DNA from 2 places in the Streptomyces sp. CRCS-T-1 genome. Region 2 is predicted to be linked to the other one. Evidence: riboswitches for the same ligand, from Rfam matches in the RefSeq annotation. Region 2 holds a riboswitch; the other holds the start of a gene.

Region 1 (15,255 bases), 1.2 Mb from region 2:
CGACCGACCTGCAACAGCCGTTCGAGCTGCTTCCGCATCACCATTCTGCCCCCGAGCGGACGGCGCAGCGTCACCTCTTCCAGGACGAAACTGAAGACGGGACTGGGCTGCCGGTCGAAGATCTCCTGCCGCGCCAAGCGTGCGGCGACGAGCCGTTCGACCTCGTCCTCGGCGAAGGGCGGACGCCGCATGCCGTACAGCGCTCCCGCGTACTCCGGTGTCTGGAGCAGGCCATGGACGACGGAGTTGGCGTAGGCGCACAGCTCGACCGCCTCGGCCTCCAACTTCGCCAGATCCCGCACCTTCTTCGGATACCGGGCCTCCTCCACGTCCCTGCGCAGCCCGACGATCAGCCCTCCGGCGTCCAGCACTTCATCGGCCGCCTCCAGAAACGTCCGGCTCGGCGCCCGCCGCCCCCTCTCCACCGAGGACACCTGCTCCTCGCTGTACCCGATGGCCGTCCCCAACTCGGCCTGTCGGAGCCCCTTTCGTTCGCGGCAGGTCTTGATGACCCTGCCGACCGTCCGCAGTACTCCCGCCGACTCCTCGTCGTCGGCACCGTACGGCTCCATCCCGTCCCCGGTCTGCGACCCCTGCACCGTCACGCCCACGCCCGGACACCTCCTTCTGTCGCCCGACTCCAACTCCCCGTCGGCGTCATGCGTAACGCGACGCCGCACCGGACAGAGCCGGACAGCGACCGGACAATGAGGCTGTGTACCGCCGTCCCCCTGGCTGACGGACCTACTGCCGATACCCGCCGAGGAACCGCCCGATCCGCCCGATCGCCGCCTCCAGGTCGTCCGCGTGCGGCAGGGTCAGGATCCGGAAGTGATCCGGGGTCGGCCAGTTGAAGCCCGTGCCCTGGACCACCTGGATCTTCTCGCGCAGCAGCAGGTCGAGGACGAACTTCTCGTCGTCGTGGATCTTGTGCACCTTGGGGTCGATGCGCGGGAAGGCGTACAGCGCGCCCTTGGGCTTCACGCAGGTCACGCCCGGGATCTCGTTGAGCTTCTCCCAGGCCACGTCCCGTTGTTCCAGCAGCCGCCCGCCCGGCCCGGTGAGGTCGCCGATGGACTGCCGGCCGCCGAGCGCGGCCTGGATGGCGTACTGGGCGGGCGCGTTGGCGCACAGCCGCATGGACGCCAGCATGGTGAGGCCCTCCAGGTAGTCCTTGGCGTGCTGCCTCGGGCCCGTGACGACCAGCCAGCCGGAGCGGAAGCCCGCCACCCGGTAGGTCTTCGACAGCCCGCAGAAGGTGAGGACGACCAGGTCGGGGGCGAGTGCGGCGGCCGAGTGGTGCACGGCGTCGTCGTAGAGGATCTGGTCGTAGATCTCGTCGGCGAACACCATCAGGCCGTGCCGCCGGGCGAGATCGAGGATGCCCTCGACGATCTCCTTCGGGTAGACCGCGCCGGTGGGGTTGTTGGGGTTGATGATCACGACCGCCTTGGTCCGGTCCGTGATCTTCGACGCCATGTCGTCCAGGTCGGGGTACCAGTCGGCCTGCTCGTCGCACAGGTAGTGGACCGCCTTGCCGCCCGCGAGGGTCGTCACCGCGGTCCACAGGGGGAAGTCCGGGGCGGGGATGAGGACCTCGTCGCCGTCCTCGAGCAGCGCCTGTACGGCCATGGAGACCAGCTCCGACACGCCGTTGCCGAGGAAGACGTCGTCGACTCCGACCTCCAGGCCCAGCGTCTGATAGCGCTGGGCCACCGCACGGCGGGCGGACAGGACGCCGCGCGAGTCGGTGTAGCCGTGCGCCTGCGGCAGCATCCGGATCATGTCCTGGACGATCTCCTCCGGCGCCTCGAAGCCGAAGAGCGCGGGATTGCCGGTGTTCAGGCGCAGCACGCTGTGCCCCGCCTCCTCCAGCGCGTTGGCGTGCTCGATGACCGGGCCGCGGATCTCGTAACAGACCTCGCTGAGCTTGCTCGACTGCCGGAACTCCATGCGCGCGCTTCCCCTCGGCCGATTGATGTTGCTTGGTTTTACCAAGTAGCCGCTTGGAAAGTCCAACAACTTGTCTAGACTGCGTCGCATGCCACCTCGCCGAAGCTACGACCAGTACTGTTCCGCCGCCCGCGCGCTCGACCTGGTCGGCGACCGCTGGACCCTGCTGATCGTCCGGGAGCTCCTCGCCGGTCCCCGCCGCTACACCGACCTGCACGCGGACCTGCCCGGCGTCAGCACGGACGTACTCGCCTCGCGGCTGCGGGACATGGAGCGCGACGGCCTCGCGACCCGGCGCAGGCTGCCACCGCCCGGCGCGGCCTCGGTGTATGAACTCACCGAGCGGGGGCGGGAGTTGCTGCCGGTGCTCCAGGCGCTGGGGGAGTGGGGGCAGGCGGACCTGGGGGAGCGGCGGCCGACGGACGCGGTACGGGCGCACTGGTTCGCCCTGCCCCTGCTGCGACAGCTGGACGGGGAGGGGCTGGTCGAAGTCCGGCTGGAGGAAGGGCATTTCCATCTCCACGCCGGTGCCGAGGACGGGCCCGTGTACGGCGACGGGCCCGCACCCGGGGAGCCTGACGCCCTGCTCGTCCTGGACACCGGCACGTGCACGGCCATCGGCCGGGGCGAGCTGAGCCTGGTCCAGGCCGTTAGGGAGGGCCGGGTCGAGGTGAGCGGGGAGGGCACGCTCGCGAAAGCGCTCCGCGACACATGACAGAAGGCCCGCACGAAGCGGGCCTTCCGAGTCCAGGAAAGGTCAGGCGGTCGGCGGCACCCGTGACGGCCGCCCCGAGCCGCGCGTCAGCGCGTACCCGGCGACCCCCGCCAGCGCGGCCAGCGCCCCGCCCACCGCGGTCCACACCCACCGGTCCGACCACCAGCCGGACGTCCAGCCGTCCTCGGGTTCGAGCCCGGCCAGGACCGCCGAGGACTCCTCCTCGTCCCCGGAACCGGACCCGGACCCGGACCGCGTCGCGATCCCCGGCACCAGCGGCTCGGCCAGCGAGCCGTCCACCGCCGCGGATCCGCCGATGTCCTTGGAGTCCACCCGTACTTCGGAGTCGACCGGGAGGCCCAGGTCGGCGGCGGCCACGCCGGTCGCCGTCAGGCGGACGTAGTACGTACCCGGCAGCGGGTCGTTCGCCCAGGGCTCCGACCAGGAGCGGACCGTGCGCAGCACGCAGGCCAGTTCCACGGAGGCGGCGTTCGCGGCGGCGGTGCGCGTCTGCGCACCGTACTGGCAGGCCTGGCGGCGGCGCAGCCCGTCGTACACGTCGATCTGCCAGGTCTGCGCGGCGTGGGTGTCCGGCAGCTTCACCGTCGCCGCGACCGTGGGGCGCTGCCCGGTGTCGGCGGGGAACGACCAGTACAGGTAGTCGCCCGTGGAGCCGCTCGCCGTGGCGCGCTGCCCCTGCTCGATCTCCGTCGCCGTACGGAAGGAGGTGCCCGCCTGAGTGGGCGCCGCCGAGGCGTCGTCCTGTGACGGACTCGGTGAGGAGTCGGCCGCGGCGGGCACGGCCGCCAGGCCCAGGGTCAGCAACGCGGCGCTCAACGCACGTATCACTCGCATCAGTTGGTCCTCCAGACCGCGAACCGCCAGCGCGACAGCCAGCCCCAGACGAGACCGGCGAGGAAGCCGGTGAGGATCAGCGCGCCGAGCAGCCACCAGCCGCGGCCGAGACCGAAGGAGGCCACGTCGCCCGCCTGGCTCGGGCCGTCTACGACGTCGACGGTCAGCTCCAGCGGCAGCCCGGGCGTGGTCTTCACTCCGGAGGCCGCCGAGAAGGAGTGGGTGACCGCGAGGCACACGGTCTCCGCGGCCGGCTTGTCGCTGTCACCGTCGTTGTCGTCACGCTCGGGCTCGGGGTATCTGAGCCCCGTCGAGATCACGTCCGTACGGCCGTTGCCCGCGGCCTCGCCGCGTACGATCTCCCGGCCCTTGACCGTCACGGCCCGCATCAGCACGCCGTAGCCGGGGTTCACGGCCCGGTCCGCCGCCACGCTCACCGAGGCGCGCAGCTCCTGCCCCGGCAGGACGTTCACCCGGTACCAGCGCTGCTGTCCGAACTCCTCCCGGTCGGAGTAGAGGCCGGACTTCAGCGTCGGGGCGGCGGTGCACCGGTCGGCGCCCTCGGTCGCCACCGGCGTCACCACCGGATCGGCCGCCCGGTCGACCAACTGGTTGACCTTGTCGGTGAGTTCGTCCTGGTGCTCCACCGAGGTGTACGTGCCGCCGGTGGCCTCGGCGATGCAGCTCAGCTGCCTGCTCAGCTTGGCGGTCGGCACCAGGCCCAGCGTGTCGATGGTCAGGCCGATGCCCTTCGCCGCTATCTCGCGGGCCACCTCGCACGGGTCGAGCGGGGCGCAGGTGTCCTCGCCGTCGCTGATCAGCACGATGCGCTTGGAGCCGTCGCCGCCTTCGAGGTCGTCGGCCGCCTTCAGCAGGGCCGGGCCGATCGGCGTCCAGCCCGTCGGGGTGAGCGTGGCGACGGCCGTCTTGGCCTCGGTGCGGTCCAGCGGGCCGACCGGGTAGAGCTGCGCGGTGTCCTTGCAGCCCGTCTTGCGGTCGTCGCCGGGGTAGTCGGCGCCGAGGGTGCGGATGCCGAGCTCGACCTCCTCGGGTGTCGCGTCGAGCACCTCGTTGAAGGCCTGCTTCGCGGCGGCCATCCGCGACTGTCCGTCGATGTCCCGCGCCCGCATCGAGCCGCTCACGTCGAGGACGAGGTCGACCTTGGGGGCGTCCTGGCCCGTGGGTTCGCCGGCGGCCGCTCCGGCCGGGAAGACGATCCCGGCCGTCAACGCGGCGAGCAGGGCACCCACGCCCGCCGCCAGTCGTTTTCTTGTGATCATCGGCGGATCTTATGGAGCGGCGGTGCCGTGCTCCAAAACGAGGTTCATGAAAGGGGATTGGGCAGTTCCGCCCACTGGTCCCCGGGCGTCTGCGGCGAGAGCCGCATCAGCGTCAGCGCCTTGGTGGGCAGGGGCTCCGCACGCAGTGCCGCGAGGTCCGGGGTCTGCGGCAGCTCCCGTACGGCCGTCTCCAGTGCCGCCGTGAGCGCCGCCCCCGACCCCGCCGTACCGGCCAGCGCGCCCGCCACCAGGGAGCCGAACAGCTTGCGGCGGAGCGTGCGTTCGTCGTCGGTGACCATCCGGGCGGGCAGCTCGGGCACCGTGATGCCGTGCCGGGCGAGGCGGGCCGGGCTGACGCGGATGTCGGCCAGGTCGCGGTAGACGAGCCGCAGCGGGTCGCCCTCCGGCGAGAGGACGACGAGGAGGTTCTGGCCGTGTGCCTCCAGGGCCACGCCCAGCTCCAGCAGCCGCAGCCCGACGGTGAGGGTCAGGCGCGCGAAGCCGGCCAGCCAGGCGGGGGAGCGGGGGAGCGCGCTGGTGGCGAGCGCGGCCACCGGCAGGACCCGTTCACCGCTCCCGGCGTACGTCTGCGGCGACTCCCGCAGCACGGCCGCGAAGTCGGGGGAACCGGCCGCGGCGGCGCCCAGGGTGCGGGTCACGTGCAGCAGGCCGTCCGTGCGGGCGGCGGGCGTCTCGGCGAAGTCCGACAGCAGCGCGGACGCGGCCACCGAGGGCAGCGAGATGTCCCGCACCGACGATGTCAGCCGGGCGCTGAGCGAGGTCTTGACGTGCGGCCCGCCCGGCAGGGCGAGCGTCCGCAGGGACATCAGCGGATGCCCGGGCCGCCGCTCCTCGCAGGCCCGCTTCAGCACATGCGCCGCCTGCCAGGGGTGCACCGGCAGCACCACCCGCGGCCCGTCCCGCAGATCTCCCGGCCAGGCGCCCGTCACCAGGCACTCCTCCGCCCGCACGGGCACCAGCCCCAGCTCCACGACCGGCCGGTGCTCGGGCCCGTAGGCGAGCTGCTCGGCCACCGAGAAACCCGGCCGGGACCGGCAGGTCGGGTGGAAGGGATGCCCGTCGACGATCCGCTGCTCCCACTCCCAGTCGTTCCCCGGCCACTCGTCCCCCGCCTGCCCCTCCTGCCCCGCTCTCGACAGTGCCAGCGAGGCGACGCTGTGCCCGAGTTCGGCGGCGAAGGAGGCGGAGTGCGGGACGGCGAGGTCCGTCACCAGCCGCGCCGGATCGTCGTACTCCACCCCGTCGAGCCCCACGACGGTGACGTAGTCACCGGTCGCGTACGGATCCGGGCGCGGGCCGTGCAGCCGGCGGCCGTCGGACAGGGACAGGGTCAGCCCGTCCCGGCCCTGCTCCCGGCGGGCCACCCAGGGCAGTGGATCATGGGTCAGACCGCGCCACAGTCGGGACAGCACGGCCGCCCGGGCGCCGGGCAGTTCGGCCTCGTACCGTGGCAGCAGGCCGGGCCGTACGACGGCCAGTTCGTCGGCGACCTCGGCCTCGGCGGTGGGGGAACGGTGCACGGGCGGGCTCCTCGGGTACGAATAGGGCGTCACGGCGCGATGACGACGACCGACATAATGATCATCTCCGCCAGGAAGTCCGGAAGTCCCGGAAGGGCTGTGGGGAACGTAGAGAACACAAGGAACGTAGGGAAACGAGTGGATCGCGTGGACCTCATGCCCCCGTCCGCCGACGCGTACGCCGCCGTGCCGCTGCTGAACTGCCTGCTGCGGGAGGTGGCCCGGCCGGTCGGCCGGGAGGGCGAGCACCGGATCCACCGCCTGCCCGGCGGGGACCGGCTGCTGCGGGTGCGCGGGACCCGGCGGCCCGCCGAGCCCGAGGTCCAGGGGCCGGACGGCTGGCAGCGCGTCGACCACACCGAGCTGGTCAAACTCGTCGCCGAGGAACTGCGCCGGCACACCGGGCTGTCCAATCACGAACTGCCCGCCGAGATGATCGACAGCCGGGACGCCGTGGCCGCCCTGCTGGAGGCCCGCGACCGCGCGACCCCGCCCGACGACCCCTACCTTCGCTCCGAGCAGTGCCTGCTCACCGGCCACACCCACCACCCGGCCCCCAAGGCGCGCGGCGGCGGCCCGGCCGCGGGCTGGCTGCCGTACGCGCCCGAGGCGTACGCCCGCTTCCCACTGGCCCTGCTCGGGCTGCGCGAGGACCGCGTCGTCGAGGAGGGCGACACCTCGGCCCTCGACGCCCTCGGCACCGCCCCGCCCGGCTACCGGCTGCTCCCGGCCCACCCCTGGCAGCTCGACCTGGCGAGCGCGGAACTCGCCGCCGCCTTCGCGGACGGGAGGCTGGTCCGGCTCGGCACGACCGCCTTCGACACCTGGCCGACGGCCGCGATCCGCACGCTCTACGCACCCGAGCAGGACCTGTTCCTGAAGTTCAGCCTGGACGTGCGCATCACCAACGACATCCGCCGGCTGTGGCGCCACGACCTGCTCGCCCTGCGCCGGACCGACGCGGCCGTGTGCGCCGCCTTCGACGACTTCCCCGCGCTCGACGGCCCCCCGGCCTGGCTCGGCGACCGCGGCTACCGCACCGCCGACTTCGCCTTCGAGGCCCTGGCCGTCCTCGTCCGCGACGGCTTCGCCGGACATCTGGTGCCCGGCGCGACCCCGCTGCTCGCCGCCGGACTCGTCGAGGGCTTCGACGGCAGCCCGCTCGACCGCGCCGCCGATCCCGGGGCATGGTGGGCGGCGTATCTGGCGCAGGTGGTGCCGCCCGCCGTGGAGGCCTTCGCCCGGCACGGCGTCGTCATCGAGGCTCATCTGCAGAACACCCTGATCGCCGTCGACGCCGACGGCATGCCCGTGCAGGCGCTGTACCGGGACGCCGAGGGCGTGAAACTGCTGCCGGACGTCTCCCGCGAGACCGGCTGGGAGCGGCTGGTGTACTGCCTGGTCGTCAACCACCTCACCGAGATCGCCGGTGCCCTCGCCGAACGCCACCCCGGCTTCGACCCCTGGCCGGCCGCCCGCCGTGAACTCGCCCGCCACGACCTGCCCGAGATCCCCGCCCTGCTCGCCTCACCGACCCTTCCCGCCAAGACGAACCTCCTGCTGCGCTGGACGGGCGCGGACGGCGCCGACGCCCGCTATCTGCCGCTGCCCAACCCGCTCAGGGCAGGAACGTGACCTGGGGAGCGCCCGTGCGCGGATGCACGGTGACCTCCCCCGCCACCCCGTACACCTCGGCCAGCAGCCGGGGCGTGAGGACCTCGACGGGCGGGCCGGAGGCGGTGATCTCGCCCTCGTTCAGGACGTAGAGGCGGTCGCAGTAGTAGGCGGCCAGGTTGAGGTCGTGCAGGGCGAGCAGCACCGTCGCGGGCAGTCGGCGCAGCGCGCCCAGCACCTCCAACTGGTGCCGGATGTCCAGGTGGTTGGTGGGTTCGTCGAGGACGAGCAGCGTGGGCTGCTGGGTGAGGGCGCGGGCGATCAGCACCCGCTGGCGCTCGCCGCCGGACAGCCGGTCGAAAGGGCGCTCGGCCAGGTGGGCGGCGTCGACCGCCGCGAGCGCGGAGTCGATGAGCCCGGCGTCCTCCGGAGTGTCACCGGCGAGGAGCCGCTTGTGCGGGGTGCGGCCCATGGCGACGACCTCGCGGACGGCCAGATCGAAGTCGGCGCCCGACTCCTGCACCACCGCCGCGACGGTACGGGCCAGCTGCCGCACGGGCAGCGACCAGGCGTCGGCGCCGTCGACCCGCACTTGGCCGCTGTCGGGGCGCAGCACCCGGTAGACGGCCCGCAGCAGGCTGGACTTGCCGCTGCCGTTGGGACCCACCAGGCCGATGGTCTCGCCCGGGCGGGCGGTCAGGGACACGTCCCGCACGAGATGGCGCGCTCCGGCCGTCAGCGTGACGCCCTCGACATCGAGATCGGTCGCGGCCACCCCTGCTCCGATCGCGCTCATCCCACTCCTCGATCCGTGCTCCGCCGGGCGTCCCGGCGCATCAGCCACAGGAAGAACGGCCCGCCGCACAGCGCGGTCAGCACGCCGACCGGCACCTCCATCGGCGCGGCGATCGTGCGCGCGGCGACATCGGCCCAGACGAGGAACACCGCCCCGCCGAGCGCGGCCGTCGGCAGGACCCGGCGATGGTCGCCGCCGACGAACAGCCGCACGATGTGCGGCAGCATCAGACCGACGAAGCCGATCGGCCCGGCCGCCGCGACCAGCACGCCCGTCACGAGGGAGACCAGTACGAACATCCGGGCCCGGAACCGGGCCACGTCCAGCCCCATCGTGGTCGCGGCCTCCTCGCCCGCCAGCAGCAGGTTCAGATTCCGGGACTGCACCATGAGCACGCCGACGCCCAGCAGCGTCGCCAGGCTCGGCAGCCACAGCGTGTCCCAGTTGACGCCGCCGAGGCCGCCGAGGGTCCAGGCGAGCACCGCACGGGCCTCGTTGCCCCGGTCGGTGGTCAGCAGCAGCAGATCCAGCAGCGCGGTGAGCACCGCCGCGATCGCCACCCCGGACAGCACGAGCCGTACGGAGGTGATGCGTCCGCCGGTCCGGGCGGTGGCGTAGACGAGCAGCAGCGCGCCCAGCGCGCCCAGGAACGCGGCGGCCGACAGCGACACCGGCCCGAACACGCTCACCCCGAACACGATCACCGACACCGCGCCCAGCGACGCCCCCGAGGAGACGCCCAGCAGATACGGCTCGGCGAGCGGGTTGCGCACCAGGGCCTGCAGGGCGGTGCCCACGACCGCGAGGCCCGCCCCGGTCACCACCCCGAGCAGCACCCGGGGCGCCCGCACGTCCAGCACGATGGTCTCGCGCGCCCCCGACCAGTCCGGCTCCGTCCAGCCGGCGCCCAGCGCGTGCGTCAGGATGCCCCAGACCTGCCCGGGCGGCACCTGGACGGAGCCGATCGCCAGGCCCGCCGTGACGGAGACGACGAGCAGGGCGGTGAGGACGAGCAGGGTGACCGTCAGGCCGGTGCGCCCCGTCCGCCGCCCCGGCGGGACAGGGCGTCGCACCGCGGGCGCCTCGGTGGCCGGCTGCGTCACCGGGAGCTCTCGGGGTGCAGCCCGCGCGCCAGGTCCCCGACCGCGTACGCGGAGCGGATGCCGACCAGGGTCGCGGTCAGCGGCAGGACGACGAACCGCTTGTTCTTCACGGCGGGCACATCGGCGAGGGCCGGCTGGGAGAGCAGGAACTTCTTCTTCTGCTCGACGCTTCCGGCGCCGGCGTAGTCGTAGATGGCGATGACCTCGGGCTTGCGCTCGACGACCTGCTCCCAGGAGACGTCCCCGAAGACGTCGTCGAGGTCGGCGAAGACGTTCTTGCCGCCGGCCAGCCGGATGATCTCCGTGCCGAGGCTCTTGCCGCCCGCGGTGAAGGCGGTCTTGTCGCCGCTGTCGTACACGAACACCGGTACCGCGGACTCGCCCTCGACGGCGGAGGCCGCCTTGCCGACCCGGCCCTCCAGGTCGGCGACCAGCTTGTCGGCCCGGTCGGAGACACCGAAGATCTCACCGACGGTGCGGATCTCGTCGTAGGTGTCCTTCATCGTGACCCGCTTCTTGCCGCAGTACTCGCGGTTGAGGTGGGTGTCGATGCCGGCGTCGGCGAACGCCTTGCGGGAGCGGCCCTCGTTCTCCGCGAAGGCACTGCCGTAGCCGCCGTAGACGAGGTCCGGCTCTGCCTCCAGGACCGTCTCGAAGGACGGTTCCTTCTTCGACAGTTCCGGTATCGCCTCGTAGTCCTTGCGCAGTTCCGGCAGGACGGCCGAGTCGGGGAAGGCGGTGCCGACCACGCGGTCCTTCAGACCGAGGGCGAGCATCAGTTCCGCCGGGTGCTGGTGGATGGTGACGACCCGCGACGGCGGCTTGTCGTACGTCGTCTTCACCCCGCAGTTGTTCACGGTGACGGGGAAGCCCGCGGGCGCCGAGGCCTTGGCGTCCCGGTCTGTGCTGTCGGACGACGAGCCGCAGCCGGCGACGAGCAGCGCCGCCGACAGGGCGAGTGCCGCGCCGCGCAGGGTGGTGCGCCGGCGGCGGGCAGGGGAGAGCAGGTGGGACACGTAGAGCCTCCTGGGGAGTCCGCGCTCCTCGGATCGGGCCCGCGGCGGGTCAGTGTCCTGACTCCCGGATCGACGTTCCCCCTCGCCTTCCCGCGCTCGCGCGGTGGCGTGTCGAAGGGGTGCACTCCCCGGTCACAGTGGCGGGACCGTGCCGGATTCGCACCGGCTTCCTGTCTCCCGTCGCGGCGATGACCTGGTGATAGTACGTTCCGCGCCGTCGCGGTCAACAGGGCGTGCGACCCCGCCCCGCACGCCCCGTGCCCACGTCACACCTCCCGGACCGCCCGCAGCACCAGCCGCTCGGCGTTCTCGTCGTAGGGCCGGCCGTCGAAACCGCCGAAGACCTCCACGCCCCCGAACCCCGCCTCCTCGGCCATTCGCCGCAGCTCCACGGCGCTGTACACGAACCACACCAGCGTTGCTCGGGTGACCCGCTCGCCCCGCACCAGGACCCAGTCGCTGCGCAGCCGCGCCCAGTCGTCCAGCACGGTGTCCGTCTGCACCATCAGGTCCTCACCGCGCGTCACCACCTTCGGCGGGGTGACCTTGCGGGCCAGCAGTTCCTTGCCCGCGAGGTCCAGGACGAGGGTGCCGCCGGGGGCCAGGCAGTCGTACATGGTGCGCAGCACGCGCGCGTTGTCGGCGGGGTCCTCGAAGTAGCCGAACGAGGTGAACATGTTGAGTACGACGTCGAAGCCGCCCGGCGCCTCGAACTCACGCGCGTCCGCCTGGACGTAGCTGACGTCGGTGCCGGTGTCCGCCGAGCGTTTGCGCGCCCGGTCCAGCAGGGCCGGGCTGAGGTCCACGCCCGTCACCTCGTAGCCGCGCCGGGCGAGCGGCACGGTGAACACGCCCGGGCCGCAGCACAGGTCGAGCACCCGGGCGCCGGGCGTGAAGGACAGCAGGGGAGAGGTGCCGAGGAGTTCCTCGGCCTGGGTGTGGCGCTGTTCGGAGAAGAGGAAGTCGTGGAACTCCGTCCAGAAGTCATCGTCCTGGAACCCGCCCGTCCGTGTCATGCGGCTTCAGTGCTCCTTCTTCGTCTGATGGGACCTGCATTCGCCGCTCGGCGTGCCTTCGCAGCAAGAGCAGCAGCGGAGGCAGCAGCAGGCACTGCGCGGCCGCCAGCAGCCAGAACCAGCCGGTGTGCCCGGCGCCTTCGCCGAGGCCGTACAGCTGCCCGCCCAGCACCCCGCTCGCGCAGGCGCCGAGCCCCGCGGCCAGCCGCTGCTGGCCGAAGACCACGGCGTCGGAGCGCGGGCTGCGGCGCAGCGCCTCCAGGTCGTTCTTCAGGAACAGCACGATGTCGCCCAGGGTGATCAGCGCCCCGCCCGCCAGCAGAGCGGTCCGGCTGCCGACCGCCAGCACGGCCAGCCCGGCCGCCAGACCCGCGAATCCGACCGTCAGCGCGAGCGCGTACGGCATGCGCCGGATCAGCCCGGAGGCGAGCGGCTGGACGACGATGACCAGCGTGAAGCAGAGCAGCAGGACCAGGCTGTAGAACTCGCTGGAGGCCTGCTCGACCGCGTACACCGCCAGGAAGTGCTGGAAGTGGAAGTACAGGTAGAACGCGAGCGCGTTGGCGGCGAACGGCAGGACGGCCACCCCGGCCAGCAGACCCTGCCGGGTGACCTCCGTGCCGGGTGGGCGCTCCCCTGCGGCGGGCAGCCCGGCGTGGCCCGCCGTGACCGCGAGGAACAGCGCCGTGACGGCCGCGAACAGCCAGCCGGGCGAGGACAGCACGAACGGCCCGGCGATCAACGGGCCGACCGCCATGCCCGCGTTGAGTGCCGCGTTGCCCGCCGACAGGAACGCCGGCCGGCGTTCCTCGTCCACCCCGTGCACCAGGTACGCCTTGTTGGCGGGCAGGTACAGGGCGGCTCCGCAGCACGTCAGCACCAGCGCGCCGACCGCCAGGGGCGGCCAGCGCAGGGCCAGAAGGAGGCCGACGAACCCGGCCGTCCGTACGACGAGGGCCCACAGCATCGTGCGGCGCAGCCCGATCCGGTCCGCGAGCGCCCCGCCGACGACACCGCCGGAGAACTGCACCAGCGACGCCACGGCCAGCACCACACCGACCGTGCCGAGCCCCATCCCGAGCCGCTCGTGCAGGAACACCGACATGAACGGCAGCACCATGAAACTGCCGAGCGGGATCAGGAAGGAACTGAGCAGCAGGAAGCGCAGCGGGCCACTGAGCGGGAACAACCCGGCGCTCCGCTCGGGCCGTTCACCCACCGGAGGGCTCGGTGAGCACGCGCAGGGCGTTGGCGGCCGCGACCGCGCGGTGCGTGGCGAGTTCCGCCGTCTCCGCCTCGGCGTAGACGATGCCCGCGTAGCCGCGGCTGTCGCTCAAGTGCTCCACGACGTCCCCGACTTGGCGGACGGGGTACCAGGCGGGTGACCCCGGCAGGTCCGCCAGCCGGTCGAGCCCGGCGACCCCCGTGAACACCCCGGGCTCGGCCGGATATCCCAGGACGAAAGCCACGGCCGGGCCTCCGGGCAACTCCGCGTCCATCAGACCGGGACGGCGGCCGAGCGCGCCCTCGATCATCGCCTCGTACACATTGACGCCGAGCGCCCGGCACAGCCCCTCACCGACCAGCGCGCCCCCGATCCGGGGGTTGATCTCCACCACCTCGGGACCGTCGCCGGTCAGCACGAACTCCACATGCGCGAAACGGTCCGTGTACCCGACGGCGGCGAGCACCTCGTCGAGCCACCGCTCCAGCGAGGCCCCCTGCCCTTCCGGGAAGGCGACGGGGAAGGCGGTGATCTCCTCGCGGAAGCGCGGCTCCGCCGACATGAGCCTGCTGGACACGCCGAGGAGCCGGGTGCGGCCCGCCCAGGTGAGGGTCTCGGCGCTGTACACCGGCCCGCCGAAGTACGGCTCGGCGAACAGCCGCCCCTTGAGAGTCTGTTCCGCCGCTTCCCGCAGGGCCCGGTCCAGTTCCTCCTCGTCGCGGACCAGCCAGACGTTCTGGCTTCCGGTGCCCGCCGAGTCCTTGAGGATCGCCGGCAGGCCCACCTCCTTGAGCAGCAGCTCCCGGGCCTCCGTCTGCGGCCCCGCGGCCTCGGCGGCCCGGCCACGGGTGAGACCGGCCTCGTACAGCCGGTTGCGGACGGCCGCCTTGTCCCGGGTGAACCTGAGGACCTCCGGATCGAGCCCCGGCAGGGCGAAACGGGCGGTGAGGTCGGCTCCCGCCAGGGTCCAGGTGTCGGTGGAACTGATCAGGCCCCGCAACTCCGGCGTGCGCCCCAGCACTTCCGCCACCCGCTCCACGTCGAAGGTGTCGGTCTCCACGACGTCCAGGGCGCCGGCGGGCAGCCGGTCCAGTTCGTAGGCGTAGTAATCGGGGTCACGGGTCAGGAGCAGCAGCCGCTCGCCGAGCCGGTCGGCGGCGCGTACCAGGTGCCCGAGCCCGAAGGTCAGCGACTCCAGACAGACGACGGTCATGCCGCCCGCTCCTTCCACCGAGCCGGGCAGGCCGTGCGCCGCCACGCCATCCTTGACCAGGGCATGCTCATCTCCTCGGGGTCGCGGACCTCGAAGGGCTTCAGCGAGGCGGGGTCCAGGGCCTCCGGGTGCCGGGCGAAGACCCGCTCCACATAGCGGTGTCCGGTGTCGGCGCCGATCACCAGGTGCAGCCGGTCGGGGTGGCGGCGGGCCTCGTACGTCGCGGCCAGGTACCCGGCGCCGGTGGACAGCCCGGCGAAGACGGCGTGTTCGCGCAGCAGACTGACCGCGCCGGACATGGCGTGGGTGAAGTCCATCCAGTGCACGGTGTCGTAGAGATGGTGGCGGACGTTGTCGAAGACGATCGACGACCCGATACCGGCGATGATCGCCTCGGGGTCGTGATGGTCCTGGCTGCCGAAGGTGACGCTGCCGAAGGGCTGCACGCCGACCAGCCGCACCGAGCGCTCCGTCTCCCTGAGCCGCTCCACGAGACCGCCCGTCGAGGCCCCGGAGCCCACGCCGCCGACGACGGTCAGGGGGGTGTCGGGGAACGCCTGCGCTATCCGGTCGGCGACCTCGTGATAGCCCAGGCAGTGGATGTCGTCGTGGTACTGGCGCATCCAGTGGCAGTCGGGGCGCTCGGCGAGGATCTCGCGCACCCGCCGTACCCGTAACTCCTGGTCGAGCTTGAGATTCCGGGACGGCTCCACCTGCTCGACGGTCGCGCCGAGGATCTCCAACTGTGCGCGGGTGGTGGCGTCGACGGTGGTGGACGCCACGATGTGGCAGCGCATGCCGTGGCGGTGGCAGGCCAGCGCGAGGGCGTAGGCGTAGATGCCGCTGGAGCTGTCGATCAGGGTCTGGCCCGGCCGGACCGTACCCCGGTCGAGTAATCGGCGCACGGCGGCCAGCGCCGAGTAGATCT
Region 2 (15,255 bases):
CTTCCTTGGCCATCATCGCCACCGGCAGGGACATCCCGGCGACGGTCTCGGCGACGGCCAGGGCCTCGCCGATCAGCTCGTCGGCCGGCACCACCCGGGAGACGAGCCCGGCGCGTTCCGCTTCGGCGGCGTCCATGGTGCGCCCGGTCAGGCACAGCTCCATGGCCTTGGCCTTGCCGACCGCCCGGGTCAGCCGCTGGGAGCCGCCGATCCCCGGGATCACGCCGAGCTTGATCTCCGGCTGGCCGAAGACGGCGGTGTCGGCGGCGAGCAGGATGTCGCAGAGCATGGCCAGTTCGCAGCCGCCGCCGAGCGCGTATCCGGAAACGGCGGCGACGGTCGGTGTGCGCAGCTGTCCGAGCCGGTCCCAGGCCGCGAACCAGTCGGAGAGATACATGTCCAGGTAGCCCTGGGGCTGCATCTCCTTGATGTCGGCCCCGGCCGCGAACGCCTTCGCCGAGCCGGTGATGACGACGCAGCCGCAGTCCGGGTCCCGGTCCAGGGCCTCGGTGGCGGCCACGACCTCGTTCATCACCTGGAGGTTCAGGGCGTTGAGGGCCTTCGGGCGGTTGAGGGTGAGCAGGGCGGTGCGGCCCTTGCGCTCGACAAGGATCGTCTCGTAGTCGGTGGTCATGTCCGCGGTCACGTGGGGTCTCCGCTCCGGTCCCTGATGGTTCGTACGATGCCCGAGAAGTCCTCCGTGGCACCGACCCGCTCCGCGTACGCCGCGTACAGTTCGGCCGCGCGCAGACCGAGTTCTGCGTCCACGCCCCCGGCGCGGACCGCGTTGGCGGCCAGGCCCAGGTCCTTGGCCATCAGGGCGGCGGCGAAGCCCGGCCGGTAGTCGCGGCCCGCGGGACTGCCCGGGACGGGGCCGGGGACGGGGCAGTTGACGCTGAGCGCCCAGCACTGTCCGGAGGCCGTGGAGGCCACGTCGAACAGGGCCTGGTGGGACAGGCCGAGGCTCTCACCGAGGACGAAGGCCTCGCTGACGGCGATCATGGAGACGCCGAGAATCATGTTGTTGCAGATCTTGGCGGCCTGTCCGGCGCCCGCCTCTCCGCAGTGCACGGCCTTCTTCCCCATGGCTTCCAGCAGGGGCAGCGCCTCGGCGAACTCGGTCTCTCCGCCGCCGGCCATGAAGGTCAGCGTGGCGGCCTCGGCGCCGACGACCCCGCCGGAGACCGGCGCGTCCAGGGCGCGCATGCCCGCGGCGACCGCGCGCTCGTGGGCGGTGCGGGCGTCGGCGACGTCGATGGTGGAGCAGTCGACGAAGAGGGTGCCGGGCCGGGCGGCGGGGAGGATGTCGTCGTAGACGCCCAGGACGTGGCGTCCGGCGGGCAGCATGGTGAGGACGAGGTCGGCGTCCGCGACGGCGTCCACGGCGGAGGCGGCCTGCTCCAGCTCCGGCCCGGGCGTGACGGCGAGGTCGTAGCCCCGCACCCGGTGTCCGGCCTTCACCAGGTTGACGGCCATGGGGCCGCCCATGTTCCCGAGTCCGATGAACGCGACGGTCCTGCTCACCAGGCGACCTCCTCGGTCGTGCCGGATCCGGCGAGCCCGAGTTCGCGCTCGCCCAGGGGTGCGAAGAAGCGCTCCACGTCGGCGTCGGTGACCTCGTCGAGCGTCGCCGGTGACCAGCGTGGGTTTCGGTCCTTGTCGATGACCTGGGCGCGGATGCCCTCGACCAGGTCGGGTGCGCTCAGCGCCGCGCAGGAGACCCGGTACTCCTGCTCCAGCACCCGCTCCAGCGGGCCGAGCCGGCCGGCGCGGCGCAGGGCGGTGAGGGTGACCTTGAGCGCGGTGGGCGACTTGGCCAGCAGGGTCTCGGCGGTCTCCTTGGCCGCCGGGTCGCCGTGCGCGAGCAGCCGCTGGACGATCTCCTCGACGGTGTCGGAGGCGAAGCAGGAGTCGATCCACTCCCGCCGCCCGGCCAGTTCCCCTTCCGGCGCGGGCCTCACATGCCGGTCCAGGGCTTCCCGTACGGGCAGGCCGGCGAGGTCGTCGACGAACCGCTCCAGCGCCTCGGACGGGACGTAGTGGTCGGCGAGCCCGCACAGCAGGGCGTCCCCGGCGCCGATCTGCGCGCCCGTCAGGGCGAGGTGGGTGCCGAGTTCGCCCGGGGCGAGGGCGAGGAGGTAGGTGCCGCCGACGTCCGGGACGAAGCCGATGCCGGTCTCGGGCATGGCGATCCTCGACCGCTCGGTGACGATCCGGACGCTGCCGTGCGCGGAGACGCCGACGCCGCCGCCCATGACGATGCCGTCCATGACGGCGACGTAGGGCTTGGGGTAGCGGGCGATACGGGCGTTGAGGTGGTACTCGTCGCGCCAGAACGCGCCCGAGGCGGAGCCGTCCCCGTCGCGGGCGTCGTCGTGGATGCCGCGGATGTCGCCGCCCGCGCACAGGCCGCGCTCCCCCGCGCCGGTGATGACGACGGTCTCGACGGCCGGGTCCCGTTCCCATTCGGTCAGGGCCTCGTCGATGCGGCGCACCATGCCGTGGGTGAGGGCGTTGAGGGCCTTGGGCCGGTCGAGGACGATGTGGGCGGCCCGGCCCGTCGTACGGAAGAGGACGTCGGTCATCCGAGTGCCTCCGTCAGGCCGCGGGCCACGATGACGCGCATGATCTCGTTGGTTCCTTCCAGGATCTGGTGGACTCGCAGGTCACGGACGATCTTCTCGATGCCGTACTCGCTGAGGTACCCGTACCCCCCATGCAGTTGGAGGGCGCGGTCGGCCACCGAGTACCCGGTGTCGGTGGCGAAGCGCTTGGCCATCGCGCACAGGTACGGCGCCTGCGGGTCGCCGACGTCGAGCGCGTGGGCGGCCTGCTGGACGAGGGCGCGGGCGGCGGCGAGTTCGGTGGCCATGTCGGCGAGCCGGAAGCGCAGTGCCTGCGCGTCGAGCAGCCGCTGCCCGAACGCCTCACGGTCGGCGAGGTGGGCGAGGCTGCGGTCGAGGGCGCTGCGGGCGCCGCCGAGCGAGCAGGCGGCGATGCCGAGCCGTCCGCCGTTGAGGCCGTTCATCGCGATGCGGAAGCCCTGCCCCTCGCGGCCGAGGAGCCGGTCGGCGGGCAGCCGGACGCTGTCCAGGACGACCTGGCGGGTCGGCTGGGCGTTCCAGCCCATCTTCCGTTCGTTGGCGCCGAAGGTGACGCCGGGGTCGTCCTTGTCGACGATGAACGCGGAGACGCCGTCGGGCCCGTCGCCGCCGGTGCGGGCCATGACGATGTACAGCTGGGAGGCCCCGGCTCCGGAGATGAACTGCTTGACGCCGGTGAGGATCCAGTGGTCGCCGTCCCGGACGGCCCGGGTGGTGAGGGCGGCGGCGTCCGAGCCCGCGCCGGGTTCGGTCAGGCAGTAGCTGGCGAGGTCCTCCATGGCGCACAGCCGGGGCAGCCGGCGTTCGCGCTGGGCGGCGTCGCCGTACCGGTCGATCATCCAGGCGACCATGTTGTGGATGGAGAGGTACCCGGCGATGGACGGGCAGCCGGAGGCGAGGGACTCGAAGACGAGGACACCGTCGGCGCGGGTCAGGCCCGAACCGCCCGACTCCTCACCGACGTAGACGCCGCCGAGCCCCAGTCCGGCCGCCTTGCGCAGGACGTCGACGGGGAAGTGCTTGTCGCGGTCCCAGTCGAGGGCGTGCGGGGCGAGGTGGTCCTGGGCGAAGTCGAGGGTGGTCTCGACGAGGGCCTGCTGGTCCTCGGTGAGCAGGGTGCTGGTCATGGTCGCTCAGCCCATCGTGGGGATCGTGAAGCTCGCGCCTTCGCGCAGCCCGGCGGGCCACCGCGAGGTGACCGTCTTCGTACGGGTGTAGAAGCGGATGGCGTCGGGGCCGTGCTGGTTGAGGTCGCCGAAGCCGGAGCGCTTCCAGCCGCCGAAGGTGTGATAGGCGACCGGCACCGGGATGGGCACGTTGACGCCGACCATGCCGGTGTTGACCCGCCGGGTGAAGTCGCGGGCGGTGTCCCCGTCGCGGGTGAAGATGGCGACGCCGTTGCCGTAGAGGTGCTCGCTGGGCAGGCGCAGGGCCTCCTCGTAGTCGGCGGCGCGTACGACGGAGAGGACCGGGCCGAAGATCTCCTCCTGGTAGACGCGCATCGCCGGGGTGACCCGGTCGAAGAGGGAGGCGCCGGCGAAGAAGCCGTTCTCGTGTCCGGGCAGGACGAAGTCCCTTCCGTCCACGACGAGTTCCGCGCCTTCCTCCACACCGAGATCGACGTAGGAGCGCACGCGGTCGACGGCGTCCTGGCCGACCAGCGGCCCGAAGTCGGCCTCCGGGTCGTCGCTGCGGCCGATGCGCAGGCTGCCGATGCGTTCCTTCAAGCGGGCCACCAGCGCGTCGGCGGTGTCCTCTCCGACCGGGACGGCGACGGAGATCGCCATGCACCGCTCCCCCGCCGAGCCGTAGCCCGCGCCGATGAGGGCGTCCACGGCCTGGTCGAGGTCGGCGTCCGGCATCACGATCATGTGGTTCTTGGCGCCGCCGAAGCACTGGGCGCGCTTGCCGTGGGCGGCGGCGGTGGCGTAGACGTGCGCGGCGATCGGCGTGGAGCCGACGAAGCCGAGGGCCTCGACCCGGGGGTCCTCGAGCAGGGTGTCGACGGCTTCCCGGGCGCCGTTGACGACGTTGAGGACGCCGGGCGGCAGACCGGCCTCCAGGAACAGTTCGGCGAGGCGCAGCGGGACGGACGGGTCGCGCTCGGACGGCTTGAGGATGAAGGCGTTTCCGCAGGCGAGGGCGGGTGCGGCCTTCCACAGGGGGATCATCGCCGGGAAGTTGAAGGGCGTGATCCCGGCGACGACACCGAGGGGCGCGCGCAGGGAGTGGACGTCGATGCCGGTGCCGGCGTTGTCGGTGAACTCGCCTTTGAGAAGGTGCGGGATTCCTGCCGCGAACTCGACGACCTCAAGCCCGCGCTGGAGGTCTCCGTGGGCGTCCGCGATGGTCTTGCCGTGCTCGCAGGACAGCAGCCGGGCCAGCGAGTCCTTCTCCTCCTCGACGAGTTGCAGGAACCTCATGAACACCCGGGCGCGGCGCTGCGGGTTCCACTCGGCCCACTCGCGTTGCGCGTGCGCGGCGTCGGCGATCACCGCCTCGGTCTCGGCCCGGCTCGCGAGGGGCACATGGGCCTGGACCTCGCCGGTGTTGGGGTCGTACACATCGCCGTACGTCCCCGAGGTTCCCGGGGTGTGCTTGCCGCCGACGAAATGGGTCAACTCACGGACGGGGGCGTGGTCTTGTACGCGGACCATCGGTGCCTGCTCTCTCGTCAGGTGGTCCGGGACGGCGCGCGGGTCCGTCGCACACGGACGCGGTGGCGTGCGGGTGCGGGGGCTGCGCGAGATCGCGTATGGCGAGGACCGTCAGAGGGTGACGGCCGGGCGCTGGACGATCCGTCGGGCACGACGGACGCGTCGGGCGGGTCCTCCGGGGTCGTGGGTGCACACCGGTGCCATGCGTGTCAGCTCCATCCTCGTGGACAACACGGAACATCCCACGGCCGGTATCCTGACTCCCGGATCAGCACACGCCGTCCGCCTTCCCGACATCCAGCTCGTCAGTGGCGTCCTGCTCGACGGCGTACTCCCCGGTCACAGTGGCGGGACCGTGCCGGATTCACACCGGCTTCCCTGCACCGCGGGCTTACACCGCGACTATATAGTTGGACGTCCTAGTAAATCCATCCCCCATCAGTGCGTGACGGACATCACACCTTGCATTCCGTCGTCCTCAGGTCATCATATGACCTGATCTCCCGGCGGGCTGGTTGATGCGACCTGCCTCCGGACAGCACGGCACGGCAAGGATGGGCAGGGCATGAGCGACCGGAACGAGCCCGCGCGACCGCGGGTGGGCGTGGTGGGTCTAGGAGCCATGGGCCTCGGGATGGCCCGGAGCCTGCGGGCGGCCGGGTACGACGTCGGCGTCCACGATCTGCGGCCGGAGACGGCCGCGGACTTCGCCCGCGAGGGCGGGACGGCGTTCGGGACCTGTGGCGAGCTGGCAGCCTCGGTGGACGTCCTGGTCGGCGTGGTGGTCAACGCCGCGCAGGTCGAGGCCGTGCTGTTCGGTGCCGAGGGCGCGGCCGGCCGGCTCCGCCCCGGCTCCGTCTTCGTCATGTGCTCCACGGTCGATCCGGGCTGGTCCGCCGCGATCGAAGGCCGCCTGGCCGAGCGGGGCGTGCTCTACCTGGACGCTCCCATCTCCGGCGGCGCCGCCCGCGCGGCGGCCGGTGAACTCACCATGATGACGTCCGGCTCCACCGAGGCGTACTCGCTCGCCGACCCGGTGCTCGAGGCCATGAGCAGCACCGTCTACCGCCTGGGAGAGCGCGCCGGGCTCGGCTCGAAGGTCAAGATCGTCAACCAGCTGCTCGCGGGCGTGCACATCGCCGCCGCGGCCGAGGCGATGGCCCTCGGCATCAAGGCGGGCGTCCCCGCCGAGGCGCTCTACGAGGTCATCACGCACAGCGCCGGCAACTCCTGGATGTTCGAGAACCGTATGGCCCATGTGCTCGACGGCGACTACACGCCCCTCTCGGCCGTCGACATCTTCGTCAAGGACCTCGGGCTGGTGCTGGACTCCGCGAGGCCGGAACGCTTCCCGCTCCCCCTCGCCGCCACCGCCCACCAGATGTTCCTCCAGGCGTCGGCGTCCGGACTGGGTGCCGAGGACGACAGCGCGGTCATCAAGATCTTCCCGGGGGTCGACCTGCCCAAGCCGGTGGAGGCCTGACATGTCAATCCGTCTCGGATGCATCGCCGACGACTTCACCGGCGCCACGGACCTCGCCAACAATCTGGTGCGCGCGGGCATGCGCGTGGTCCAGCTGATCGACACACCACCGGCCGACGCCGAGCAGGCGATCGACGCGGACGCCGTGGTCATCGCCCTCAAGTCGCGGACCGTCCCGGCCGCCGACGCCGTCGAGGCGTCGCTGCGGGCACTGGCGTGGCTGCGGTCCCTGGGCGCCGAGCAGGTCTACTTCAAGTACTGCTCCACCTTCGACTCGACCCCGGCCGGGAACATCGGGCCGGTGACCGAGGCCCTGATGGACGCGCTGGGCACCGACTTCACGGTCGCGACGCCGGCGTTCCCCGACAACGGGCGCACGATCTTCAAGGGGCATCTCTTCGTCGGCGACGTGCTGCTCAGCGACAGCGGCATGCGCCACCACCCGCTCACGCCGATGACCGACTCCAATCTGGTCTCCGTGCTCGGCGCGCAGACCACGCGGGAGGTCGGCCTAGTCGACCACACGGTGGTCGCCGACGGCGTCGAGGCGATCCGGGCCCGCGTCGACGCCCTGCGCGAGGACGGCTTCGGGCTCGCCATCGTCGACGCCGTCTCCAATGACGACCTGGTGCGTCTGGGCGCGGCGGTCCAGGGGTTCCCGCTGGTGACCGCGGGCTCGGGGCTGGCGATCGGCCTGCCCGCGAACTGGGGGTTCGAGCCGTCCCGCGCCGCCGCGCAGCTGCCGCCTCCCGCCGGCCACCGAGCGATCGTCTCGGGGTCGGTCTCCACAGCGACCAACCGTCAGGTCCTGGAATACCTGAGCACAGGCCGGCCCGCCTTCAGCGTGGACCCGCTGCGCGTGGCCGCCAGCGAGGACGTGGTCGAACAGGCCCTGGCCTTCGCCGAATCGCATCTGGACGACGGTCCTGTGCTCGTCTACTCCACCGAGTCCGCCGACACCGTCCGTACCGTGCAGGGCCGGCTCGGAGCCGCCGAGGCCGGTGAGCTGGTGGAACGGACGCTGGCCCGCATCGCCCAGGGGCTCGTGGCCCGTGGCGTGCGCCGGCTCGTCGTCGCGGGAGGTGAGACCTCGGGGGCGGTCGTCCAGGCGCTCGGTGTCACCGGGCTCCGGATCGGGCCGCAGATCGACCCCGGTGTGCCCTGGTGCGCCGCGGCACTGCCCGACGGGGAGACGCTCCACATCACGCTCAAGTCCGGCAACTTCGGCGGCCCCGACTTCTTCACCCGCTCCTTCGCACTCCTGGACGAGGAGGCAGCATGACCCCGCAGCCGAGCACCGCCGCCCAGGCAGCGCAGGACGAGGCGGTCGACCACGCCCGCCGCGAGATCGTCCGCGTCGGCACCAGCCTGTTCGCCCGGGGCTACGTCCATGCCAGCGCGGGCAACATCAGTGCCAAGGTGGGCGACGACCATCTGATCACGCCCACCGACGCCGCCCTGGGATTCCTCGAACCCGGCCGCCTGGCACTGGTCGACGCCCGGGGCGAGCAGATCGCGGGCGACCGTGCCAGCAAGACCCTTACGCTCCATCGGCGCATCTGTGCCGCCGACCCCACGGCCCGGTTCGTCGTCCACACCCACTCCACGCACCTGGTCGCGCTCACCCTGGCCGGGGTGTGGAGCGCCGCGGACGTGCTGCCGCCGATCACGCCCTACTACGTGATGAAGGTCGGGCACGTGCCGCTCATCCCCTACCACCGGCCCGGCGACCCCCGCGTAGCCGACCTGGTGACCGCCCTCATCGCCGACCACGCAGCGAGCCGAACGCCCATCAGGGCGGTGCTGCTGGACCGGCTGGGCCCCGTGGTCTGGGGCCCCGACGCGGCCACCGCACTCGCCGTCCTCGAAGAACTCGAGGAGACGGCACGTCTCTGGCTCCTGACCGACCGTCGCCCCGAGCCGCTCCCCCCTCACGCGCTCGATGAACTGAGGTCCACGTTCAACGCCGCGTGGTGACCCGCCTCTCCCCTGCCGGAGAATTCCCCTGAGCCGCTCAAAGGATCTCCATGTCCATGCCTATATCGGCGTCCCAAGTCTCCGACGTCGCCCGTGAGAACGCCGTCTTCCGCAAGGTCGTACGACGTATCGTCCCCTTCCTCGTCCTCTGTTACGTCGTCTCCTACCTGGACCGGGTCAACGTCGGCTTCGCGAAGCTGCAGATGTCCGACGACCTGGGATTCAGCGAGGCGGCGTACGGCCTCGGCGCCGGGCTGTTCTTCATCGGCTACTTCCTCTTCGAGGTGCCGTCGAACCTGATGCTGCAGCGCGTCGGCGCCCGCACCTGGATCGCCCGGATCATGATCAGCTGGGGCGTCGTCTCGGCGGCGTTCATGTTCGTCCACAACGAGGCGACGTTCTACGTCCTGAGGTTCCTTCTCGGTGCCGCCGAGGCCGGGTTCTATCCGGGGGTGATCCTGTACTGCACGTACTGGTTCCCGTCGCAGCGTCGTGCCCGGGTGATCGCGATGTTCATGTCCGCCATCCCGGTGGCCGGCATCTTCGGCAACCCGCTGTCCGGCTGGATCATGGACCGGTTCCAGGGGGTGAACGGCTGGCAGGGCTGGCAGTGGATGTTCCTGCTGGAGGCGATCCCCGCCCTCCTGATCGGCGTGGCCACGCTGTTCTACCTCGACAACAGCGTGCGCGACGCGAAGTGGCTCACCGACGAGGAGAAGGACGTCGTCGAGCGGGCGGTCGCCGAGGACGCCGCGCACCAGACCGTGCACGGCCGGGTCTGGGACGCCTTCCGCGAGCCGAAGGTGTGGCTGATGTGCTTCATCTACTTCTGCTTCGTGATGGGCCAGTACGCCCTGACGTTCTGGATGCCGACATTCATCGAGTCCACCGGCATCGAGGGCAATCTCGCGATCGGGGTGCTCAGCGCGGTGCCGTTCCTGGCCGCACTCGTCACGATGAACCTGTTCGGACGTTCGGCGGACAAGCGCCGCGAACGCCGCTGGCACCTGGTCGTCCCGAGCCTCATGGGCGCCGTCGGCTTCTCGCTGGCGGCCGGCTGGGCCGGGTCCACCGCGCTGTCCCTGGTCGCGCTGTCCGTCGCCGCGGCCGGTGTGCTGACCTGCTCGCCGCTGTTCTGGTCGCTCCCCACCGCGTTCCTCGGCGGTACGGCGGCCGCGGTCGGCCTCGCCGTGATCAACTCGGTCGGCAACCTCGCCGGCTTCGTCAGTCCCTACATGATCGGCGCGTTGAAGGACGCCACCGGCTCGACATCGCTCCCGATGTACGTCCTGGCGCTCAGCCTCGTCGTCGGCGCCGCCGCGGTGCTCACCACCGACAAGAAGACCGTCAACCGCTGACCGGTCCCTCCCGGTCGCCTCACAGGAGCCAGCATGCCGAGGTTCGCAGCGAACCTGTCCATGATGTATCCCGAGCACGACTTCCCCGACCGCTTCGCCGCGGCCTCGGCGGACGGCTTCAACGCCGTCGAATATCTCTTCCCCTACGCCTACGACAGCACGGAGTTGCGGCTCCGGCTCGACGACCACGGCCTCGCGCAGGTGCTCTTCAACGCGCCTCCCGGGGCCTGGGAGTCCGGAGAGCGCGGGATCGCGGCGCTGCCCGGGCGCGAGGCCGAGTTCCGCTCCGGGATCGCCCGGGCGCTCGAGTACGCCGCCGCACTGGACTGCCCGCGGCTGCACGTGATGGCGGGTCTCGTGCCGCCGGACTTGACTCCGAAGGAGCGGGCCGAGCACCGCGACACCTACCTGGCCAATCTGGAATGGGCGGCGGAGCAGGCCGCCGGGTCGGAGGTCGACATCCTGGTGGAGCCGATCAACGGCCGCGACATGCCGGGCTACTTCCTGTCCCGGCAGGCGGAGGCCCACGCGGTGGTACGGGAGGTGGGCGCCCCCAATCTCAAGGTCCAACTCGACCTGTACCACTGCCAGATCGTCGAAGGCGATCTCACGACGACGCTGCGCCGCGACCTGCCGACCGGCCGGGTCGGTCATCTGCAGATCGCCGGTGTGCCGGACCGTCACGAGCCGGACAGCGGCGAGCTCGACATCCGGCATCTGTTCGGCGTCGTCGACGACCTGGGCTTCGACGGGTGGATCGGCTGCGAGTACATCCCCCGGGCCGGCACGAGCGAGGGCCTCGGCTGGCTGAACCACTACCGAGGAGACAGCGCATGAGGATCGTCATCACGGGCGGCTTCGGCTTTCTGGGACGCGAGATCACCGACACCCTGCTGAGGTCCCGGACGCTCGGTGGTGCGCCGATCGACCGACTGGTGCTCACCGACCGCTTCGTTCCGGCCGAGGCTCCGCAGGCGGCCGATCCCCTGGTGGAGGTCGTACGGGGCGACCTGGTCGAGTGTCTCGACGAGGTGTTCGCGGAGCCGGTGGACGTGCTGATCCACCTCGCCGCCGCCGTCTCGGCCGAGTGCGAGGCCGACTTCGACCTCGGGATGAGCGCCAACCTGGACACCACCCGAGCCCTCCTCGAAGCCGCCCGGGCCCAGTCGGCCTCCGGGGGGCCGACGCCGCGCCTGGTGTTCTCCAGCAGCGTCGCGGTCTACGGTTCCGACCCGGTACTGCCGCTCCCGCCGGTGGTCAGCGAGTCGACCCTGCCCACGCCCCGGTCGAGCTACGGGATCCAGAAGCTCGTCTGCGAGCAGCTCGTCGCGGACTACACGCGCCGGGGCTTCATCGACGGGCGCGTGGCCCGGCTGATGACCGTGTCCGTACGCCCCGGCAAGCCGAACGCCGCCGCCTCCGGCTTTCTGTCGGGCATTGTCCGCGAGCCGCTCGCGGGCCTCCCCGCGATCTGCCCCGTACGCCCCGACCTGCGGGTGGCCCTGGCGTCACCGCGGCGCACGGTCGAGGGCATCCTCCGCATCGCCGAAGCCGAGCGCGGCAGCGGGGAGGGCAGGCTCGACGGCGGGCTGCCCGTCAACCTCCCCGCCCTCACGGTCACGGTCGCCGAGATGCTGGCAACGCTGCGGCGCGTGGCAGGCGACGCCGCGGCCGATCTGGTGACCGTCGCGCCCGATCCCGACATCGAGGCCGTCGTGGGGTCGTGGCCCTCCGTCTTCGACAACACGCGCGCCGCCGCGCTCGGACTGGGGCCCGATCCGAGCTTCGAATCGGTGGTGCGGGACTATCTCGCCGACCACCCCGAAGCGGTCCTGGTCAAGGCGTAGTGGACAGCGGGACGACCAGACCCGGCCTATAGACTGAAAACCATGTTTTCCAAGGTAAGCGGTCCCGTCCGGCTCGCGGATCAGGTCGCCGCGACCCTCTCGGAGGAGATCGAGTCGGGGCGGCTGGCCGAGGGCGACCGACTGCCGACCGAGGTCGAGCTGGTCAGGCAGTTGGGCGTCAGCCGCACGGTGGTGCGCGAGGCCCTGTCGCGGCTGCGCAACGCGGGTCTGATCGAACCGCGCCAGGGCATCGGTGTGTTCGTCCTGCCGCGGCGCACCCGGCCGCTCGACCTGGAGGCCGCCGACACCAAGGCGAAGGTGCTCCAGATCGTGGAGGTGCGCCGTGCCATGGAGGGTGAGGCGGCCCATATCGCGGCCACCCGGGCCACGCCCCTCGACCTGGCGCGGATGCGTCAGGCCCTGGACGCGATCGACTCGGCGGTGGCGGCCGGTGGCGACGGCGTGGACGAGGACCTCGCCTTCCACCGGTCCATCGCCGAGTCGACCGGGAACACGGTGATGGTCTCGACCCTGCGGTACCTGGGCGATGTGTCGCGCAGCGGTATCCGCGTCACACGGGCGAACGAGGCACGCCGGAACGACTTCATCGAAGCCGTCCGGGCGGAGCACCACGCCATCCTCGCCGCCATCGAGGCCCGCGACCCCGAGGCGGCGCGCACGGCCGCACGCCTCCACATGAACCACGCCGCCGCCCGCCTCCAGGACGCGGACGACGGTTTCTGGACCGACGCCGAGGACATCGAGGTGGATCTCGACGCCGCTCCCTGACGTGCTCGTACGGCCGGTGGGCCGGGTCAGGGGGCTTCGTGGCCGGAGATGCCGCGGAGGATCTCCTCGGTGTGCTGTCCCAGCAGGGGCGGCGGCAGCAGGTACCGGGCGGGTGTCGCGCTCAGTGCGACAGGGTGCGCGACCTGGCGGGAGGGCCGGTCTCCTTCAGTGCCGGAGGCGTCGGCGGGGAGGTCGACGATGCCCGGGAGGCCGAGTTCGTGGGCGAAGCCGAACGCCTCGTCCAGGTTGTTGACCGGGCCGGCCGGTACTCCGGCGGCCAGCAGGACCGCCGACCAGTGGTCCGCGCCGTCGGTGCTCAGCAGCCGGGTGAGGATCTCCTTCAGTTCGGTGCGGTGGGCGACGCGGTCGGCGTTGGTCCGGAAGCGGTCGTCGAGGGCTAGACCGGGTTCGCCGGCGACCTCGGCGAGGGCCGCGAACTGCTTGTCGTTGCCCACGGCGAGGGCGAGCGGACGGTCGGCGGTCGGGAAGGTCTCGTAGGGGGCGATGCTCGGATGGGCGTTGCCCATCCGGCCCGGGACCACGCCGGCGACGGCGAACGCCGAGGCCTGGTTGACCATGGCCGACAGCAGGGAGCTGAGCAGGTTCACCTCCACGAGCTGCCCCTCGCCGGTGGTGTCCCGGTGCCGGAGGGCGGCGAGGATGCCGAGCGAGGCGTGCAGCCCGGTGATCACGTCCACGAGGGCCACACCGGCCTTCACCGGCTCCCCGTGCGCCTCCCCGGTCACGCTCATCAGGCCTCCGGCGGCCTGTACGAGCAGGTCGTATCCGGGGATCGACGCGCCCGGGCCGCTGCCGAAGCCGCTGATCGAGCAGTAGATCAGCTCCGGGCGCCGGGCACGGAGTTCGTCGTGGCCGAGGCCCAGCCGCTCCATCGTGCCGGGCCGGAAGTTCTCCACGACCACGTCGCACTCGGCGACCAGGGCCCGCGCCTGTTCGCGGCCGGTGTCCGTGGCCAGGTCCAGGGTGACCGACCTCTTGTTCCGGTTCACGCTCAGGTAGTAGGTCGACGTACCGTCGTGGTCCGCCGGAGGCCGCCAGGCCCGGGTGTCGTCCCCGGTGCCCGGCCGCTCGATCTTGACCACGTCGGCGCCCAGGTCGGCGAGGAGCATGGTGGCGTAGGGTCCCGCGAGAACCCGGGAGAAGTCGGCGATGCGCACGCCACCCAGTGCGCCCCGTCCGTCCGGCCTGTTGTCCTGGGTGCTCACGCACCCTCCTCTCTGGTCATCCCGCCCGGCCATGCGGAGCGGGTTGCCCGGCCCTGCCCGTGACTACGATCGGAGGCCTGTGAGCAGACCACCGACGCCTGTGAGAGAGCAAGTTTCCTGATGGACCTGGCCACCCGCCGACGCCGAACCGCGCTGTTCCTCTTCTTTCTCATACCCGGCCTGTCGATCTCCTCGTGGGTCACCCGGACGCCCGACATCCGGGACCAACTCGATGTCTCGACGGCGCAGATGGGCATCGTCCTGTTCGGGCTGTCCGTCGGCTCGATGATCGGCATTCTCGGTTCGGGAACGCTCGTGGCGAGGTTCGGCACCCGGCCCGTCATGGGCGTCGCGACGGTGCTGATCATCGCGAGCATGGCCGTCATCGGCGGCGGGACGATGCTCTCCTCCGCCCCCGCGACCACCGCCGGGCTGTTCCTCTTCGGGGCCGGTATGGGCGGTGGGGAGGTGGCGATCAACATCGACGGTGCCGATGTCGAGCGGATCACGGGGCGGACGGTCCTGCCCACGCTCCATGGGTTCTTCAGCCTGGGCACCGTCGTGGGGGCCGCGTTCGGCATTCTGTGCACCGCTGTCTCCTGGCCTGTGCAGTGGCATCTGACCGGTATGGCCGCCGTCACGGCGGTCATGTTCGCCTACGCCTTCCGCGCCATTCCCCACGCCGTCGGCAAGACCCGGGGCGACGGCGGCTCACGGCCCGACGCGGGGGCCGCGCCGGCCGAGTCGCGGGTCTGGAAGGACCCGCGACTGCTGCTGATCGGCGGTGTCATCCTGGCCATGGCACTGGCGGAGGGTTCCGCCAACGACTGGCTGCCCCTGCTCATGGTGGACGGCCACGGCATGGACCCCGCCCTGGGGTCGGCCGTCTACACGGGCTTCGCCGCCGCCATGACGATCGGCCGTTTCGCGGGCGGACTCCTCATCGACCGGATCGGCCGCGCCCCCGTCGTCCGGGCCAGTGCCGTCTGCGCGACGCTGGGCATCTCCGTCGTCGTCTTCGCCGACTCGGCCGTCCTCGCGGGGGCCGCCGTTCTTCTCTGGGGCCTGGGAGCCTCGCTCGGCTTCCCGGTCACCCTCTCGGCGGCCGGTGACTCCGGGCCCGACTCGGCCGCGCGCGTCAGCCTGGTGGCGATGATCGGCTACGTCGCGTTCCTCGTCGGGCCCCCGTGTCTCGGTTTCCTCGGCGAGCACTACGGGCTGCGCGTCGCCATGGTCGTCGTCCTCGCCTTCACCGCCGTGGCGATCGTCCTCGCGCCCGCCGTCGGCAAACGCTCCACCACGGCCTCACCGGCCA

Evidence for each region. Region 2 has a riboswitch for cobalamin ahead of NNW99_RS00960 (CoA-acylating methylmalonate-semialdehyde dehydrogenase). Riboswitches for the same ligand answer to the same signal wherever they lie in the genome.
Region 1: it holds a riboswitch for cobalamin, as region 2 does, so the genes downstream of both, NNW99_RS06105 (ABC transporter substrate-binding protein) here and NNW99_RS00960 (CoA-acylating methylmalonate-semialdehyde dehydrogenase) in region 2, are expected to answer to the same signal.

The regions. Positions count from the first base shown of each region.
Region 1 is NZ_CP101651.1:1,365,142-1,380,396, reverse strand. Features, by position in the region: gene NNW99_RS06150 (helix-turn-helix transcriptional regulator) at 1-572, opposite strand, end outside; gene NNW99_RS06145 (pyridoxal phosphate-dependent aminotransferase) at 745-1,953, opposite strand; gene NNW99_RS06140 (helix-turn-helix domain-containing protein) at 2,042-2,668, shown strand; gene NNW99_RS06135 (hypothetical protein) at 2,711-3,523, opposite strand; gene NNW99_RS06130 (VWA domain-containing protein) at 3,523-4,803, opposite strand; gene NNW99_RS06125 (IucA/IucC family protein) at 4,848-6,344, opposite strand; gene NNW99_RS06120 (IucA/IucC family protein) at 6,501-7,979, shown strand; gene NNW99_RS06115 (ABC transporter ATP-binding protein) at 7,963-8,754, opposite strand; gene NNW99_RS06110 (iron ABC transporter permease) at 8,751-9,857, opposite strand; gene NNW99_RS06105 (ABC transporter substrate-binding protein) at 9,854-10,864, opposite strand; cobalamin riboswitch at 10,924-11,047, opposite strand; gene NNW99_RS06100 (class I SAM-dependent methyltransferase) at 11,140-11,889, opposite strand; gene NNW99_RS06095 (MFS transporter) at 11,858-13,078, opposite strand; gene NNW99_RS06090 (ATP-grasp domain-containing protein) at 13,101-14,327, opposite strand; gene NNW99_RS06085 (cysteine synthase family protein) at 14,324-15,255, opposite strand, start outside.
Region 2 is NZ_CP101651.1:214,187-229,441, forward strand. Features, by position in the region: gene NNW99_RS00940 (enoyl-CoA hydratase) at 1-634, opposite strand, end outside; gene mmsB (3-hydroxyisobutyrate dehydrogenase) at 643-1,524, opposite strand; gene NNW99_RS00950 (enoyl-CoA hydratase/isomerase family protein) at 1,521-2,585, opposite strand; gene NNW99_RS00955 (acyl-CoA dehydrogenase family protein) at 2,582-3,730, opposite strand; gene NNW99_RS00960 (CoA-acylating methylmalonate-semialdehyde dehydrogenase) at 3,737-5,260, opposite strand; cobalamin riboswitch at 5,489-5,676, opposite strand; gene ltnD (L-threonate dehydrogenase) at 5,826-6,743, shown strand; gene otnK (3-oxo-tetronate kinase) at 6,745-8,025, shown strand; gene NNW99_RS00975 (aldolase) at 8,022-8,720, shown strand; gene NNW99_RS00980 (MFS transporter) at 8,777-10,078, shown strand; gene otnI (2-oxo-tetronate isomerase) at 10,112-10,915, shown strand; gene denD (D-erythronate dehydrogenase) at 10,912-11,925, shown strand; gene NNW99_RS00995 (FadR/GntR family transcriptional regulator) at 11,968-12,714, shown strand; gene NNW99_RS01000 (CaiB/BaiF CoA-transferase family protein) at 12,741-13,940, opposite strand; gene NNW99_RS01005 (MFS transporter) at 14,061-15,255, shown strand, end outside.